DNA from 2 places in the Streptomyces sp. NPDC004327 genome. Region 1 is predicted to be linked to the other one. Evidence: riboswitches for the same ligand, from Rfam matches in the RefSeq annotation. Region 1 holds a riboswitch; the other holds the start of a gene.
The links. Region 1 has a riboswitch for cobalamin ahead of ACFYU9_RS03140 (ABC transporter substrate-binding protein). Riboswitches for the same ligand answer to the same signal wherever they lie in the genome.

Region 1 (7,807 bases):
AATGGGAAGCCGCACGGCCCGGCTCCCCTCCCGGCAGCACACCCGCCGCCACGAGCATGGCGTGGATCCGCAGCTGCTCCTCGTCGAGGCCCGAATAGAGCAGGTCGTGCGCCGCCTGCTCCTCCCGCAGCACGGCCACCGGGTCCCAGTCGGAGCCCAGCGCCGCCACGACCTCGGCCCTGCGGCGGGCCTCTTCGAGGGTGAGGTCGAGGGTGAAGGTGACGTGGTCGGGGTCGGTGGCCTGGTCCATGGGAGTGCTTTCGACGGGATTCGAACAAGACGTGCCACATGTAGCAGAACCGGCACCGGGCGCGGAAGGGCGGACATCACTCCCACGAGCCGCGCACCAGGGCGCCCGTGACCGGCGCGGACCGGGCCGGGACCGCCACGAGACGGGGCGGACGGCTCGCGAGGGGATCACGACGCACCGCGCCGCTGTGGCGCATGTCATGGCGCGCGCGAGGCCGGCCGCGGGGGAAGCGCGGCTTCCCGAGGGCGGTGGCGCAGGACCGCGCGCCCCTCGCGCCGACGCCGGCCGGCCGCCCACCAGGCCTACGTGTGCACCGTCCCCGACCCGGCCGCCCGGGCGCCCTTCGCCCGCAGGGCCGGCGCGTCCGCCCGGTGCCACCGGACCGGACCGAGCGCACTGCGGTCGCGACCTCCCGGAAGGATGATGGGACCATGGAAGGGCTGCCCTTCACTCCTCTCACCGGGGCGGACGACGGCGGGCACCTCGGTCCGCCCCCGGCCGCGTTCGCCCTGCTCGCCGCGGACGGAGTGCTCCTCGGGTGGAGCCGTGAGGCCGAGGCCCTGCTGGGATATCCCGCCGCGCAGGTGGTGGGACGCCCGGCGGTCGACCTGCTCGCGCCCCCGCCCGCCGATGGCGACGGACCGGAAGAGCGGGACCGGCGGCCGCGGTTCGGTGAGAACCGCAGTGCCGTCGTGGACGTGCGCCACCGCCGGGGACACACCGTGCGGGTGGCGGTGACACTGCACCCCCTGACCCCCGCCTCCGGCGCGGCCTTTGCCGGCCGGGCGCCCTCCGCCGTCCTCATGGGGGCCGAGCTGGAGGAGCTGCGCTGGTGGGAGACCCGGCAGGCGATGCTGCAGGGGCTCGTGACCCAGTCTCCGGTGACACTGACCATCTACGGCCCCGGCGCGCGCCTCCTGTGGGCCAACGCGTCCAGTGTCCGGGAGCTCGGCGGCGACCTCGAGGCCTCGCTGGGCCGTTCCATGACCGAACTGTTTCCCGGCGACGTCCTCACCACCCAGCATTCGGTGTCGCCCGAGGACTTCGTGCGGCAGATCCTCGAGACCGGTGAGCCGGTCATCGACGTGCACTTCCGAGGGCGCGCCCCGGCCGACCCGCGGCGTGAGCGCGTCTGGTCCTCGTCCTATTTCCGCCTGCTGGACGGCCGGGGAGAGCCGGTGGGCGTGTGCGAACAGTCCATCGACGTCACCGGCCACTACCGTGCGCAGCAGCGGTTCGCGCTCCTCGCGGAGGCCGGTGCACGGATCGGGGCCACGCTCGATCCGTCCGTGACGGCATCGGAGCTGGCCAGGACCGCCGTGCCGCAGTACGCCGACGCCGTGCTGGTCGACGTGGCGGCCGAGGTGCTCGACGGAGAGGAACCGAAGCCCGTCACGGCAGGGGGCCTGGTGCGCGTGGCCGATTCCGACGGGGAACCCTCCCGGGTGGGCGAGCGGGTCGCCTACGCCGCCGGATCGCCACAGGCCCGGAGCCTGGCCGGGGGCCGTGCGACCGCGGACGCCGTGGCCGCGCCGACCCGGCTGTACGCCCCGCTGGTCGTGCGGGGGACGCCCCTGGGCCTGGTCACCTTCGCGCGGGGCGACGACGCGGAACCCTTCGACGACGGCGACCGGGCGGTGGCGGAGGAGCTGGCGTCGCGGACCGCCGTCTGCATCGACAACGCCCGCAGGTACCGCCGGGAGCGCACCGCCGCGCTCCTGCTCCAGCGCAGTCTGCTGCCGCGGTCGCTGCCCGAGCTGAGCGCGGTCGAGGCGGCGAGCCGCTACCTGCCCGCCGACAGCCACCTCGGCGCCGGCGGCGACTGGTTCGACGTCATTCCGCTGTCCGGCGCACGGGTCGGACTCGTCGTGGGCGACGTCGTCGGCCACGGGCTGGGAGCCGCCGCCACCATGGGGCGCCTGCGCGCGATGGTGCACACCCTGGCCGAGCTGGACCTCGCCCCCGACGAACTCCTGGCCCGGCTGAACGACCAGGTCGGCAAGGACGCGTCGGACCAGGACGGGACGGGCACGGGCGGCAGCGGCGCCGTCGGGGCGACGTGCGTCTACGGGATCTACGATCCGGCTTCCCTGACGAGCACCTGGGCGGCGGCGGGACACCCGCCGCCCGCCGTGGTGCAGCCGCACGGCGACGTCGGCTTCCTCCGTCTGCCACCGGGGCCGCCGCTGGGCGTGGGACGGCTTCCCTACGAGGCCGCGGAAGTGACGCTCGCCGCGGGAAGCCTCCTCGTGCTGTTCACCGACGGCCTCGTGGAGGCCGGGGGGCAGGGCGTCGGGGTGGGACTGGACCGCCTGGCGGCCGTACTCGGAGAACATCGGGGATCGTCGCCCGACCGGTTGTGCGCCCGGATCGTCGAGGAGCTGGCGGCGGACCACGCGCAGGACGACGCGACGCTCCTCGTCGCGCGCACCCGTGCGCTGGACGCACGCCAGGTGGCGGCCTGGGAGCTGCCCTCGGACCCCGCGCTCGTCGCACGCGCACGGGCGATGGCCGCGCAACAGCTCGGGCGGTGGGGACTGGACGACCTGGCCTTCACCACGGAACTGGTCGTCAGCGAGCTGGTCACCAACGCGATCCGGCACGCCTCCGGCCCGATCGGACTGCGCCTGATCCGGGACCGTTCCCTCATCTGCGAGGTCTCCGACTCGCAGCACACCTCACCGCACGCCCGGTACGCCGGCAACGACGAGGAGGGCGGACGCGGACTGTTCATGGTCGCCCAGCTCACCGAGCACTGGGGCACGCGTTACCTGCCGACCGGCAAGACGATCTGGGCGGAACAGGCCCTGCCCGCGGTGTGACGGCCGCGGTGGGCGTGGCTGTGGCTATGGGCGTGTGCAGGCGTACTCCGTACGGGGTGTCCACCACCTGGCGCCGTGCCGGGCCCGCCCCGCTCAGTCGCGGGGGCGCGCCGTGCCCAGGAAGCGGATGTGGGGGCGGTCGCCGGGCCCGGGACGGGACACGGCGGCGCGGACGCCGTAGACGTCCATGACGAGCCGCTCCGTGAGGACGTCCGCGACCGGCCCGCCGGCCACCACCCGTCCCTCGTGCAGGACCACCACGTGGTCGCAGTACATCGCCGCCAGGTTGAGGTCGTGCAGGGCCATGACACAGGTGAGGCGCAGGCCCGACACCAGGGTCAGGAGGTCCAGCTGGTGCTGGATGTCGAGGTGGTTCGTCGGTTCGTCGAGGAGGAGCTCGCGCGGTTCCTGGGCGAGGGCGCGGGCGATGTGGACCCGCTGGCGTTCGCCGCCGGACAGCGTGCGCCAGGTGCGGTGGGCGTGGCCGGTCAGTCCGGTGCGGGCGAGCGCGGACCGGACGGCCTCCTCGTCGGCGGCCGTCGCCGGTGACCAGGCGCGGCGGTGCGGGATGCGGCCGAGCCGTACGGCGTCGGCCACGGTGAGGTCGACCTGGGTGTCGGCGTGCTGCTCCACCACCGCGAGCCGCTGTGCCAGGGCGCGGCGCGGGATGCCGTTCAGCGGGTCGCCGTCCAGGGACACCACCCCGGTGTCCGGAGCGAGGACACCGGCCAGCAGCCGCAGGAGGGTGGACTTGCCCGAACCGTTCGGGCCCAGCAGCCCCGTGAGTTGGCCGGGGCGCGGAGCGATGGTCACGCCGTCCAGGACGAGAGCGCCACCCGCGGTGCGGGAGACGCGCTCGGCCCGGAGGCCGGTACGGCTGCCGGGGCGTGTCACCGGGCCGGTCATCGAACCCTCCGGGTGCGGTACAGGACGAGGACGAACGCGGGGACGCCGACGAGCGACGTCACCACGCCCACCGGCACCTCCTGCGGGTCGAGCACGGTACGGGCGAGGGTGTCCGCCCAGACGAGGAAGACCGCCCCGGCCAGCGCGGCCAGGGGCAGCAGCCGGGCGTGCCCCGGGCCCGTGAGCGCCCGGATCGCGTGGGGCAGGACGAGGCCGACGAAGCCGATCGCGCCGGCCGTGGAGACCAGGACCGCGGTCAGCAGGGCGGTGACCGAGAGCAGGACGAGCCGGGTCCGCGCCACGGGGATGCCGAGCGTGGCCGCCGCGTCCTCGCCGAACGCGAAGGCGTCCAGCGTGCGGGCGTGCCCGCCGCAGACCGTCAGCCCGACGGCGAGGACGGCGGCGCACAGCCCGGCGTCCGTCCAGTCCGCGCCGCCGAGGGAGCCGAGGAGCCAGAAGAGAACGCCCCGGGTGGTCTCGGCGTCGGCCGCGGTCATCACCACGAACGAGGTGAGGGCGGAGAACAGCTGCATGGCCGCCACCCCCGCCAGCACGACACGGTCGGCCGACCCGCCCAGGACGTGGCTGAGGAGCAGGACCAGGGCGAAGGAGCAGAGCGCGCCGAGGAAGGCGCCGCCGGTGACGGACAGCAGGCCTCCGCCCGCACCGAGGACGACCACGGCGACGGCCCCGGTCGAGGCGCCGGAGGAGACCCCGAGGACGAAGGGATCGGCGAGCGGATTGCGCAGCAGCGACTGCATCACCACGCCGCACACCGCGAGGCCGGCACCGCACACGGCCGCGAGGAGGGTCCGGGGCAGTCGCAGGTCCCAGACGATGCCGTCGCGGATCGCGCTCAGACCGGACGGATTCCCGCCGAGGTGGGAGGCGACCACGGACCAGGAGTCCGAGACGCGGATGTCGGCCGGACCGATGGTCAGGGCCAGGGCGATGGAGACGCACAGGAGGACGGCCCCGCCCACCGCGGCGAGCGGCACGAGCGCCCGGGACGAGCGGACGGCGGCTCCCACGGAGCGGCCGGCCGCCGCGGGCTGTTCGGCCGCGGCGGGGTGTGCGGCCGCGGCGGGGTGTTCGGCGCCGCCGCGGCGCGGCGCGGCCGCCGTTCCCGCTTCCGGGCGGGTCACTTCGCGAAGCCGTACGTCTTGAGCGCGGCGGCGACCTTCTCGATGCCCTCGACGGTGCGGACGGTGGGGTTCATGGCCTGTCCGCTGAGGATCACGTACCGCTTGTTCCTCACCGCCGTCATGTTCCGCGTGACCGGGTGGGACTCCAAGAACTCGATCTTCTTCGCGGCGCTCTCCGCCGACTGCGCCTTGCGGGTCAGATCGGCGATCACCAGCACGTCGGGATCGCGGTCGGCGACGGTCTCCCAGTTGATCTGCGGCCACTCCTCCTTCGTGTCGTCGAAGACGTTCTTCACGCCGAGCGCCCCGCTGACGATTCCCGGTGCGCCGCAGCAGCCCGCCATGTAAGGGCCCTGGGAGTCGGAGAACCAGTAGAGGACGGAAGCGCCGCCGAAGTCGACGCCTGCCCTGGCCGCGGTGACCCGGGCGCGGAGCTCCCCGACGAGCTTCTCGCCGCGCTCCGGCACGCCGAACACCCGGGCCAGGTCGCGGATCTCCCCGTACACGGTGTCCATGGTCAGGGGCCGGGTCCGCACCCCGTCGCCGTCTCCGCCGTTGTCCTTGCCGACGCAGTCCGTGGGGGAGAGGTAGGCGGGTACGCCGAGCTTGGTGAACCGCTCCCGGGGTGCCACGCCGCCCTTGCCGAGGGTGTACAGGAAGGAGGCGCTGACGAAGTCCGGCTCGGTGCCGAGCACCTTCTCGAAGGACGGATAGCGGTCCGCGAGCCGGGGGACGTTCGCGTTGGCCTTCTCCAGGCCCTTGAGGACGGGGTCCGTCCAGGTGGCGGTGCCCACCATCCGGTCGGCCAGCCCGAGGGAGAGCAGGATCTCGGCCGAGCCCTGGTCCAGGGCGACCGCCCGGCGTGGCGCGCGATCGACCTCGACGCGCTGCCCGCAGTTGTCGAGCACCACCGGGAAACCCGGGCCGGAGCCCTTCGCCCCGGGCGGGGCCACCGTCCCGCCCGTGCCGCAGCCGGCCAGGAGAACGGAACCGGCCACGAGCAGCGCGGCGGAACGGACGGGATGCGTGAGGGGCACGGTGAGGAGTCCTCTGCGTCACGGCTCATGCGCGGAGCCTGTCGTACGGTGCTTCCCGGGCGGCGACACGTGCCGTCCGGGTCGCCAGCAGGTCTTCGGACTCGGGGTCGTCCGGACGGAGCGCCTTCCCGGGCCCCTCGGGACCCAGTGGCCGCTGCTCCGCCCGTCACCCTCACCGCTGCGCGTCAGCTCCGGATTCCCACCGGATTCCCTGACCCCCGTACCCGTCGTGCGGATGCGTACAGGGGTGCGACTGGCCCGGGCAAATTACCACAGGACGATCTTGGTCCCGCCGAGCCGTCCGCCCACCGGGGCCCCGGGAGAGGACCCGGCCTCGCCTCCCTGGCCGCGCCCCGCGGCCGCCCGGCGCACGGGCGCGGAGCCCGCGGGTGACGGGTGGCGAACGCCGCCCGGTGGGAGAATGCCGGTGTGAGCGCGCGCGTTGAGTCGCTTCTCGTAGGCCGGGGCGCGCTGCTGACCTCTCTGTGCCGTCAGGTGGACGCAGCTGCCGTCGGCCGGGGTGGGTCGGTGCTGCTGGCCGGGGAACCGGGCATCGGGAAGACGGCCCTCGCGGCCGAAGTCCTGGCCTACGCGCGAAGCGCCGGGGTGACGGTGGCCTGGGGCAGCTGCGAGGACGGGGGCGGCGCACCCGGTCTGTGGCCCTGGCGGCAGATCCTCCGCTCGGTCACCGGACGACCGGAGCCGCTCGGCGACGCCGCGGGCACACCGGCTCGCAGTGGCGCGGAGGACGCCAGGCGGGCGCTGTTCGAGGAGGTCGCGGAGCGTCTGCTGGCAGGCGGCCGGCCGCTGGTCGCGGTGCTGGACGATCTGCAGTGGGCGGACACCGCCTCGGTTCTGCTGCTCGGCCATCTCGGCCGCCGGGCCAGGCACGAGCCCCTGCTCCTGGTCGGGACCTACCGTGACGTCGAGCTCGCGCCCGATCACCCGCTGCTCTCCTTGGCGGACGCGGACACGGTCGTACTGGGCGGTCTGGCGCCGGCCGAGGTGGCCGTACTCCTGGACCGGTTCGGCGGGCAGGCAGGAGCGGGGGCCGCCGGAGCGGAAGAAGCCGCTGCGGAGACCGCTGGACGGGGTGGGGCCGCCGGACCGGGAGGGGCCGTCGCGGAGACGGCGGCCGCGGTGCAGCGGCGCACCGGGGGCAATCCGTTCTTCGTGCAGCAGATCGCCCGGCTGCGTGCCGCGGGCGGGGACGGCGGGACGGTGCCGGTCGCGGTCGGGCAGACGGTGGCCCGGCGCCTGGCACGGCTGCCGGACCGTACGGCGCGTCTGCTGGCCGCCGCGGCGGTGCTCGGCCGCCGGGGTGGGATCCTCCGGCTGGCCGCCGTCGCGGGCGTTCCGGCCACCGAGGTACCGGGCCTGCTGGAGCCGGCCGTGGACGCGCGGATCGTCACGCGCGACGGCCGGGACGGCTACCGCTTCGCGCACGACCTGTTCCGCGAGGAGCTGATGGCCGGGCTCGGTCCGGCCCGGCGCGCCCGCACCCATCTCGCCGTCGCACGGACGCTCGAAGGCACCGGGCATCCCGCCGAGCTGGCCTGGCACTACGCGCAGGCGCTGCCGTACGGCCCCACAGAACCGGCCATCCGTCACGCCGTACGAGCGGCCCGGGAAGCGCTGTCGCAGCTG
Region 2 (7,807 bases), on a different contig from region 1:
CCGCCTCGACCGTCGTGTTCAGCCGGCAGGTCCCGACCGCGTGCGGCACGGCGAGCTCGGCGGTCGGCCCCTTCTACTGCCCGGCCGACCGGCAGGTCTATCTGGACCTGGGCTTCTTCGACGAGCTGCGCACCACGTTCGGCTCCACCGGTGGTCCCTTCGCGCAGGCGTACGTGGTGGCGCACGAGTACGGCCACCACGTGCAGAACCTGATGGGCACGCTGGCCCGGGCCCAGGACGGCCGCACCGGCGCGAATTCCAACGCGGTCCGGGTCGAGCTCCAGGCCGACTGCTACGCGGGGGTGTGGGCGCGGCACGCGACGACCACGCCCGACGAGAAGACCGGCAGGCCGCTGCTCACCCGGCTCACGGAGCAGGACGTCCGCGACGGCCTGGACGCGGCGGCGGCGGTCGGCGACGACCGGATCCAGGAACGCTTCCAGGGCCGGGTGACGCCGGAGAGCTGGACGCACGGCTCGGCGGCGCAGCGGCAGCAGTGGTTCTCCACCGGCTACGGCAGCGGCGACATGGCGCGCTGCGACACCTTCCGGTGAGCGACGGACGGCCCGGAACGGTTCGGAACGGTTCGGGTCGGGTCGAACCCGGCCGGGACGGGCCGAGTAGATCCAGTCAGATCAGATCAGATGTGGTCAGAAAGGAAACGATCACGATGACCGACGCACCCGACATCTCCCCGACCCTGCTCTACGACGACGCGAAGGCGGCCGTCGCCCTCCTCACCGGCGCCTTCGGCTTCACCGCGGACGCCGTCTTCGAGGGCGAGGACGGCCGGGTCATGCACGCCGAGCTGTCCTACGGCAACGGGACGGTGATGCTCGGCAGCAGGGGCACGGGCAGCGCGTTCGACAAGGCGATGTCCGGCGCGGGTCCCGTTGGGGTGTACGTGCGCGTCGACGACGTGGACGCCCACCACGCCAGGGCGGCGGCGGCCGGCGCGGAGATCGTGATGCCGCCGACCGACCAGGACTACGGCGCCCGGGACTACATGGCCCGGGACGCCGAGGGCAACGTCTGGAGCTTCGGGACGTACGCCCCCGGCAGCTCCGCGTAGGTCGCCCGCGCGGATCCGCCCGCGCCGGTCAGGCGCCGCCCGTGTGGACCTGGAAGGCGGCGCGGCGCAGCGCCTTGGCCAGGGCCGGGTCGGGGTGCGCGGCGGCCAGGGCGACCAGGACCTGGACGGTGCGCGGATGGCCCACGGCCCGGACCTCGTCGAGCAGGGCCGGGACGGTGCCCTGGACCGCGGAGTCGAGGTGGCGGACGAGCAGCGTGCTCTCGCCGTGATCGGCGACGGCGGCCGCGGTGTCCACCCACAGCCAGGTGGCCTCCTCGCGGGTGAGCACCTCGGGCGCCTCGTCCGGGTCCGCGCCCTCGTACTCGGCGAGCCAGAGCAGCGCGTACGGGCGCAGGGACGGCTCCGCGAGGGCGGCGCGGACCTCGGGCTCGGCCGGGGCGCCGACGACCCGCAGCGCCTCGAAGGCGAGGCCGCGCAGCAGGGCGTCCTCGCCCCGGGCGACGGCGATCAGCTCGGCGACGGCGCTGGAGAGCGTCCGGGCGGCGAGCCAGGCGCGGTACTCGTCGCGGGCCGGGCCGGGGGTGAGCCGGGCGCAGCCGCGGAGCATGTCCTCGGCGGCCTGCTCGATGTTGCCGGCCGGGCTCTGGGCGGCGACGCAGATCTGTTCCAGCTTGACCCAGACCGCCCAGTTGCCGAGCGGGGTGAGGGTGGCCTGGCCGCCGTCGGGGCCGTCGCCGAGGGTGAGGGCGCCGACGTCGGCGAGGCCCGCCAGGGCCCAGTCGAGCAGCGCGGGCAGGCCCTCGGCGGGGTGCGGCGGCTCGGCGGGCTCGCCGGGCACGGCGGGGACCTCGCAGCGCTCCTCGCGGAGTTCGGCGACGCGCTGGCGCAGCAGGTCGAGCAGGCCGGTCACGGGGACGGGCCCGGCGGACAGCTGGAGCAGCGAGAGGACCTGGGGGACGGCCTCGACGACCTCGGCGACGGCGCCGGCCGCCACGTCCTCGGGCGCCGGGTGGGCGAGCGACCAGGCGTCGAAGAGCGCGACCCAGCCGCGCAGCACGGCGGAGTCGTCGCGGTCCCAGGCGGTCAGCCGCCAGCCGGGGCGGGCGGTGCCGCCGTGCAGCTCGACGAGCCCGGCGAGCCGCGCGCGGTCCCAGCCGGCCCGGACCTGTCCGGGGGTCAGATCGAGTGCGGCGGCGGCCTGTTCGCCGTCCGGGAGGGCGGGGAGTGCCGTCTCGGCCCGCCGGCCGGCCGCGGCCCAGCGGGCGATCCGCACCGCGTCGGCGAGCACGGCCCGGGCCTGCAGGGCGAGTTCCGCGCGGGGCGGGGTCCCCTCGGGCGGCCGGGGCGCCGGGCGGGTGCGCCGGGTCGTCACGGCCTTGCGCGCGGTGGCGAGCGGCCGCGGACGGACGAGTCGGAGTCTGGAGTTGCGCGCCAATGGTTCATCGGGCTTTCGAGACGTCACGGGGGCAGTCTTCCCGTTGACGGCCCGAAAGCCCAATCGGAATGCGGGGCGCCGCCGTACGGGCCCGGGATTCCGGGCCGGGAGGGCGGACGCGAGCCGTGGCGGCGCTCGGGGCGGGTTACACGAGCGGGGTCAGGAAGCGGCGCAGCGCCTCCTCGTAGCGGACCGGGTCCGCGTTCCACATGGCGGCGTGCGGGGCGTCGCGGACCGTGGTGAGGGTGACGAGCTCGGGGCGGAGCTCGGCGAGGCGGCGCGAGCGGTCCCAGGGGGCGAGGGTGTCGTCCGGGCCGTGGAAGAGCAGGGTCGGCACGCGCAGCCCGTGCGGGTCGGCGGCCTCCTGGAGCCGGTCGCCGTGGTAGCCGGTGCGGCCCTGGGCGGCGCGCACGGCGAGCGGGACCAGCGGGGCGGGGACGCGGTGGGCGGCGGCCAGGCCGCGCAGGGTGGCCTCCCAGTCGAGGACCGGGGAGTCGAGGACGAGGCCGCGGATCCGGTCGCGGACGCCGGAGCTCTCGGCGGCGTGCAGGGCCATCGAGGCGCCGGTGCCCCAGCCGAGCAGGACGACGCCGGTGGCGCCGCGTCGTACGGCGTAGCGGATGGCGGCGTCGGCGTCCCGCCACTCGGAGTCGCCGAGGTGGCCGAGTCCGTCGGGGGCCTCGGGCGCGCCGGCGTCGCCGCGGTAGGCGGGGACGAGGACCGGGACGCGCCTGCGGTGCAGGAAGGGGACGAGGTTGAGCGCGTGCTCGCGGGTGGTGCCGATGCCGTGCAGGGCGATCACCCAGGTGGTGCGCGGGCCGGGCACGACCCAGGCGGGCAGGCTGCCGAGTTCGCCGGGGATCTCGACGTCCTCGTAGGGCAGGCCGAGGGCGGTCCGGGGGGTGCCGCGGTGCAGTTGCGGGGTGAGCCTGACCCGGACGCCGGGGGCGAGGGCGCCGAGCTCGACGCGTTCGAGCCGGCGCACCACGGTGTCGGCGGTGTGCGGGACCCGGTCGAGCACCGGGCCGACGACGGCGTGCAGCCCGTCGGCCTCGATCCCGTACGTACCGGGGCGCAGCGCGGCGAGGCTGCGGGTGAGGCTGATCCGCTCCGGTCCCGTGGCGTGCACGGTGAGCCGGGGGTCGCCCGGGAAGGGGCGGCGGGAAGGCACGCGGAGGGCGGCGTCGCTGGCGTACCGGCCGGCCACGAGGGCGGCCGCGCCGAGACCGAGCACGGTGGTGACGGCCGCTGCCGTCGCGGTAACGGGGCGCACGGTCCCAGTGTCGGCAGCCGGGCCGCGCCCTGCCACCCGGCGGCGCCTCCCGGGGACTCCTTCGAGTGACGTGGGTCTCGTCCGCCGGGTCCTCCGTGGGGCTGAAGCGGTCCACGGGGCGATACGGGACGGAAGCGGCGGACGCTACGCGCGTTGCGTCGGGCCCGGAACGGCACGGTTTACCCGGGGTTGCACGGTGACCGCATCGTGGACAACAGGTCCGTCCGACGCATAAGCGGAATGCCCTGACCCCGGAACGGGACACCACTGCGCCCGACCCAGTTCACCTTCCGTTCACCCAGGTTGCTTACGTTCAACGCGCCACTGACGTCAAACGATTGCCTGGGTAAATGGAACACATCACGCTGCTGCTCGCCATTGTGGTCGTGACAGCTCTAGTGTTCGATTTCACGAACGGTTTCCACGACACCGCCAACGCGATGGCCACGACCATCTCGACCGGTGCACTCAAGCCCAAGACGGCGGTGGCCATGTCCGCCGTGCTGAACCTGGTCGGCGCGTTCCTCTCCGTCGAGGTCGCCAAGACGATCTCCAAGGGGCTCGTCGACGAGACGGGAATCCAGCCCGAAGTCATCCTCGCCGCGCTCGTCGGCGCGATCCTGTGGAATCTGGTGACCTGGCTGGTCGGACTGCCGTCCAGCTCCTCGCACGCCCTCATGGGCGGCCTCATCGGCGCGACCGTCGCCTCGATCGGCTTCAGCGGCGTCAACGGCGAGAGCGTCGTGACCAAGGTCCTCATCCCGGCGGTCGCCGCCCCGATCGTCGCCGGCATCGCCGCGACGATCGCCACGCGCCTGACGTACCGCATCGGCAAGGGCACGAACGACAAGGCCACGGAGAAGGGCTACCGGGCCGGTCAGATCGCCTCCGCCGGTCTCGTCTCGCTCGCCCACGGCACCAACGACGCCCAGAAGACGATGGGCATCATCACCCTCGCCCTGGTCGCCGGCGGCGTCCTCGCCCCCGGCTCCAACCCGCCGGTCTGGGTCATCGTCTCCGCCGGTGCGGCCATCGCGCTCGGCACCTTCCTCGGCGGCTGGCGCATCATCCGCACCATGGGCAAGGGCCTCACCGACCTCCAGCCGCAGCAGGGCTTCGCCGCCCAGACCAGCGCCGCCACGGTCATCCTGGCCTCCTCCCACCTGGGCTTCTCCCTCTCCACCACGCACGCCGTCTCCGGCTCCGTGATGGGCGCGGGCCTGGGCCGCAAGGGCGGTGTCGTCCGCTGGTCGACCGCCACCCGCATGTTCGTCGCCTGGGGCCTGACCCTGCCGGCCGCCGGCCTGGTCGGTGCCGGCGCCGAGTACGTCGCGCGGCAGGGCCAGTGGGGCGTCTACGTCGTCGCGGCCTTCCTGGTCGCCTCCTGCGCCGCCATCTGGCTCGTCTCGCGCCGCCAGGTCGTCGACCACACCAACGTCAACGACGTCGAGGACGCCCCCGCGGCCGAGGCCGAGAGCGCGGGCGTCGTGACCACCGCCATCGCGGCCGTCACCCCGCCGCCGGCCGGCTCCGTCGCCGCCGTCGCGGACGAGGACCTGAAGGCCACCATCCCCGCCCCGAACCCCGCGGACCCGGCCGCTCCGGCCGCCCCCGCCGCCGCGGTCTGACGGATCTCACGGAACTGGAAGCACGGACATGAAGATCGACTGGGCAGCTCTCGGCTCCGTCTTCGGAGTCAGCCTCGTGGTGACCGTCGCCCTCGTGGGCTTCTTCACCCTCGGCGTCGCCGGCCTCTCCAAGCAGGAGCGGGCCGCGGCCGGCGGGGGCTCGGCCCCGCTGGCCCGCACCGGCGCCTACGCCTGCTTCGCGCTCTGCGCGGCGGCCGTGGCGTACGGCATCTACCTGATCGTCGCCTGACCCGACGACCCCGACGGCCGGGCGGCCCGCACCTCGCGTGCGGGCCGCCCGGCTTTCGCGTACCGGTGCCGTGTTTGTGGTGCTTCGCACAGTGACGCGACGCAGGTCAAGGGTGAGTTGACGGCTGTTCGCGGAGCGTGGTGGACTGCCGAGGCCATTACGGCGGCAAGGAAGAGGAAGTCCGGTGCGATTCCGGCGCGGTCCCGCCACTGTGACCGGCCCCCACGGGCCGGGAGTCAGGAACTCTCGCCGCCGGTCACGTCGACCCAGGGCGCGGACCCTGAGTGAGGACACAGCGCCATGCCCGGCCGCGGCCCGAGCCCGTCCCGCACCACCGCCGTCTTCGCGTACGGAGCGGCCGCCGGCCTCGCCGCCGACCTGCTCGTCGGCGACCCGCGGCGCGGCCATCCGGTCGCCGCCTTCGGCCGCGCCGCCGCCGCCGTCGAGCGGCGCCTGCACCACGACCACCGCGCCTGGGGCGCCCTGCACACCGCCGTCTGCGCGGGCGGCGCCGTCGCGCTCGGCGCCCTCGCCGCCCGTACGGTACGGGGCGGCGGCAAGGCCTCCGTCGCCCTGACCGCGGCCTCCGTGTGGGCCGTCGTCGGCGGTACGACCCTGGGCCGCGAGGCCCGCGCGATCGGCGGCGCGCTCGCCGCCGGCGACCTGGACGTCGCCCGGGAACGGATGCCGCACCTGGTCGGCCGCGACCCGCAGGCGCTCGACGGGCCCGCGATGGCCCGCGCGGTCGTCGAATCGGTCGCCGAGAACACCTCCGACGCCGTCGTGGGCGCCCTCTTCTGGGGCGCGGTCGCGGGCGTGCCGGGCCTCCTCGGCTTCCGGGCGGTCAACACCCTGGACGCGATGGTCGGCCACAAGTCGCCGCGCTACCGCCGCTTCGGCTGGGCCTCGGCCCGCCTCGACGACCTCGCCGGCTGGCCCGGCGCCCGGCTCACCGCCGCGCTCGCCGCCGTCGCCGCCGTCCCCGGCGGGAATCCGCGGGGCGCGATTCGGGCCTGGCGGGCGGATGCCGGCAAGCACCCGAGCCCCAACGCGGGCCCGGTGGAGGCCGCCTTCGCGGGCGCGCTCGGCGTACGGCTCGGCGGCACCCTGTCGTACGGCGGCCGGATCGAACACCGGCCCGTCCTCAACGCGGACGGACGGGCCGTCGAGGTGGCCGACATCGAGCGGGCGGTCACGCTGTCGCGCCGGGTGACCTGGCTGACCCTGGCCGCCTGCGTGGGCGGCCGGACGATCATCAGTGCCGTACGCGGCAGGAAGCGGAGGGGCGCATGAAGGGCGGGGGGCTGCTCGTCGCCGGGACCACGTCCGACGCGGGCAAGAGCGTCGTCACGGCCGGCATCTGCCGGTGGCTGGTCCGGCAGGGCCTGAAGGTCGCGCCGTTCAAGGGACAGAACATGTCCCTGAACTCCTTCGTGACCCGGGAGGGCGCCGAGATCGGCCGCGCCCAGGCCATGCAGGCGCAGGCCGCGCGCGTGGAGCCGACCGCGCTGATGAACCCGGTGCTGCTCAAGCCCGGCAGCGACCGCTCCAGCCAGGTGGTCCTCATGGGCAAGCCGGTCGGCGAGCTCAGCGCCCGCGGCTACCACGGCGGCCGGCAGCAGCAGCTCTTCGAGCCGGTCCTCGGCTGCCTGGAGGAGCTGCGCGCCACGCACGACGCGGTGATCTGCGAGGGCGCGGGCAGCCCGGCCGAGATCAACCTGCGGCGCACCGACATCGTCAACATGGGCATCGCGCGGGCGGCCCGGCTCCCGGTGGTCGTGGTCGGCGACATCGACCGCGGCGGCGTCTTCGCCCAGTTCTTCGGCACGACCGCGCTCCTCGCGCCCGAGGACCAGCGGCTCGTCGCCGGCTACCTGGTGAACAAGTTCCGCGGCGACGTCACGCTCCTCGAACCGGGCCTCGACATGCTGCACGGCCTCACCGGCCGCCGCACCTTCGGCGTCCTGCCGTACGCCCACGGGCTCGGCATCGACGAGGAGGACGGCCTGCGCGTCTCGCTGCGCGGCACCGTCCGCGAGTCCGTCGTCGCGCCGCCCGTCGGCGAGGACGTGCTGCGGGTCGCCGTCTGCGCCGTACCGCTCATGTCCAACTTCACGGACGTCGACGCGCTGGCCGCCGAGCCGGGCGTCGTCGTCCGCTTCGTCGACCGCCCGGAGGAGCTGGCCGA

Region 2: it holds a riboswitch for cobalamin, as region 1 does, so the genes downstream of both, ACFYU9_RS31420 (cobalamin biosynthesis protein) here and ACFYU9_RS03140 (ABC transporter substrate-binding protein) in region 1, are expected to answer to the same signal.

Annotation. Positions count from the first base shown of each region.
Region 1 is NZ_JBIAME010000001.1:713,505-721,311, forward strand. Features, by position in the region: gene ACFYU9_RS03115 (hypothetical protein) at 1-15, opposite strand, end outside; gene ACFYU9_RS03120 (DUF6400 family protein) at 1-250, opposite strand, end outside; gene ACFYU9_RS03125 (SpoIIE family protein phosphatase) at 682-3,072, shown strand; gene ACFYU9_RS03130 (ABC transporter ATP-binding protein) at 3,166-3,978, opposite strand; gene ACFYU9_RS03135 (FecCD family ABC transporter permease) at 3,975-5,009, opposite strand; gene ACFYU9_RS03140 (ABC transporter substrate-binding protein) at 5,120-6,160, opposite strand; cobalamin riboswitch at 6,250-6,373, opposite strand; gene ACFYU9_RS03145 (ATP-binding protein) at 6,590-7,807, shown strand, end outside.
Region 2 is NZ_JBIAME010000010.1:301,096-308,902, reverse strand. Features, by position in the region: gene ACFYU9_RS31450 (neutral zinc metallopeptidase) at 1-554, shown strand, start outside; gene ACFYU9_RS31445 (VOC family protein) at 671-1,072, shown strand; gene ACFYU9_RS31440 (hypothetical protein) at 1,101-2,495, opposite strand; gene ACFYU9_RS31435 (alpha/beta hydrolase) at 2,614-3,741, opposite strand; gene ACFYU9_RS31430 (anion permease) at 4,092-5,369, shown strand; gene ACFYU9_RS31425 (hypothetical protein) at 5,398-5,619, shown strand; cobalamin riboswitch at 5,744-5,888, shown strand; gene ACFYU9_RS31420 (cobalamin biosynthesis protein) at 5,920-6,912, shown strand; gene ACFYU9_RS31415 (cobyric acid synthase) at 6,909-7,807, shown strand, end outside.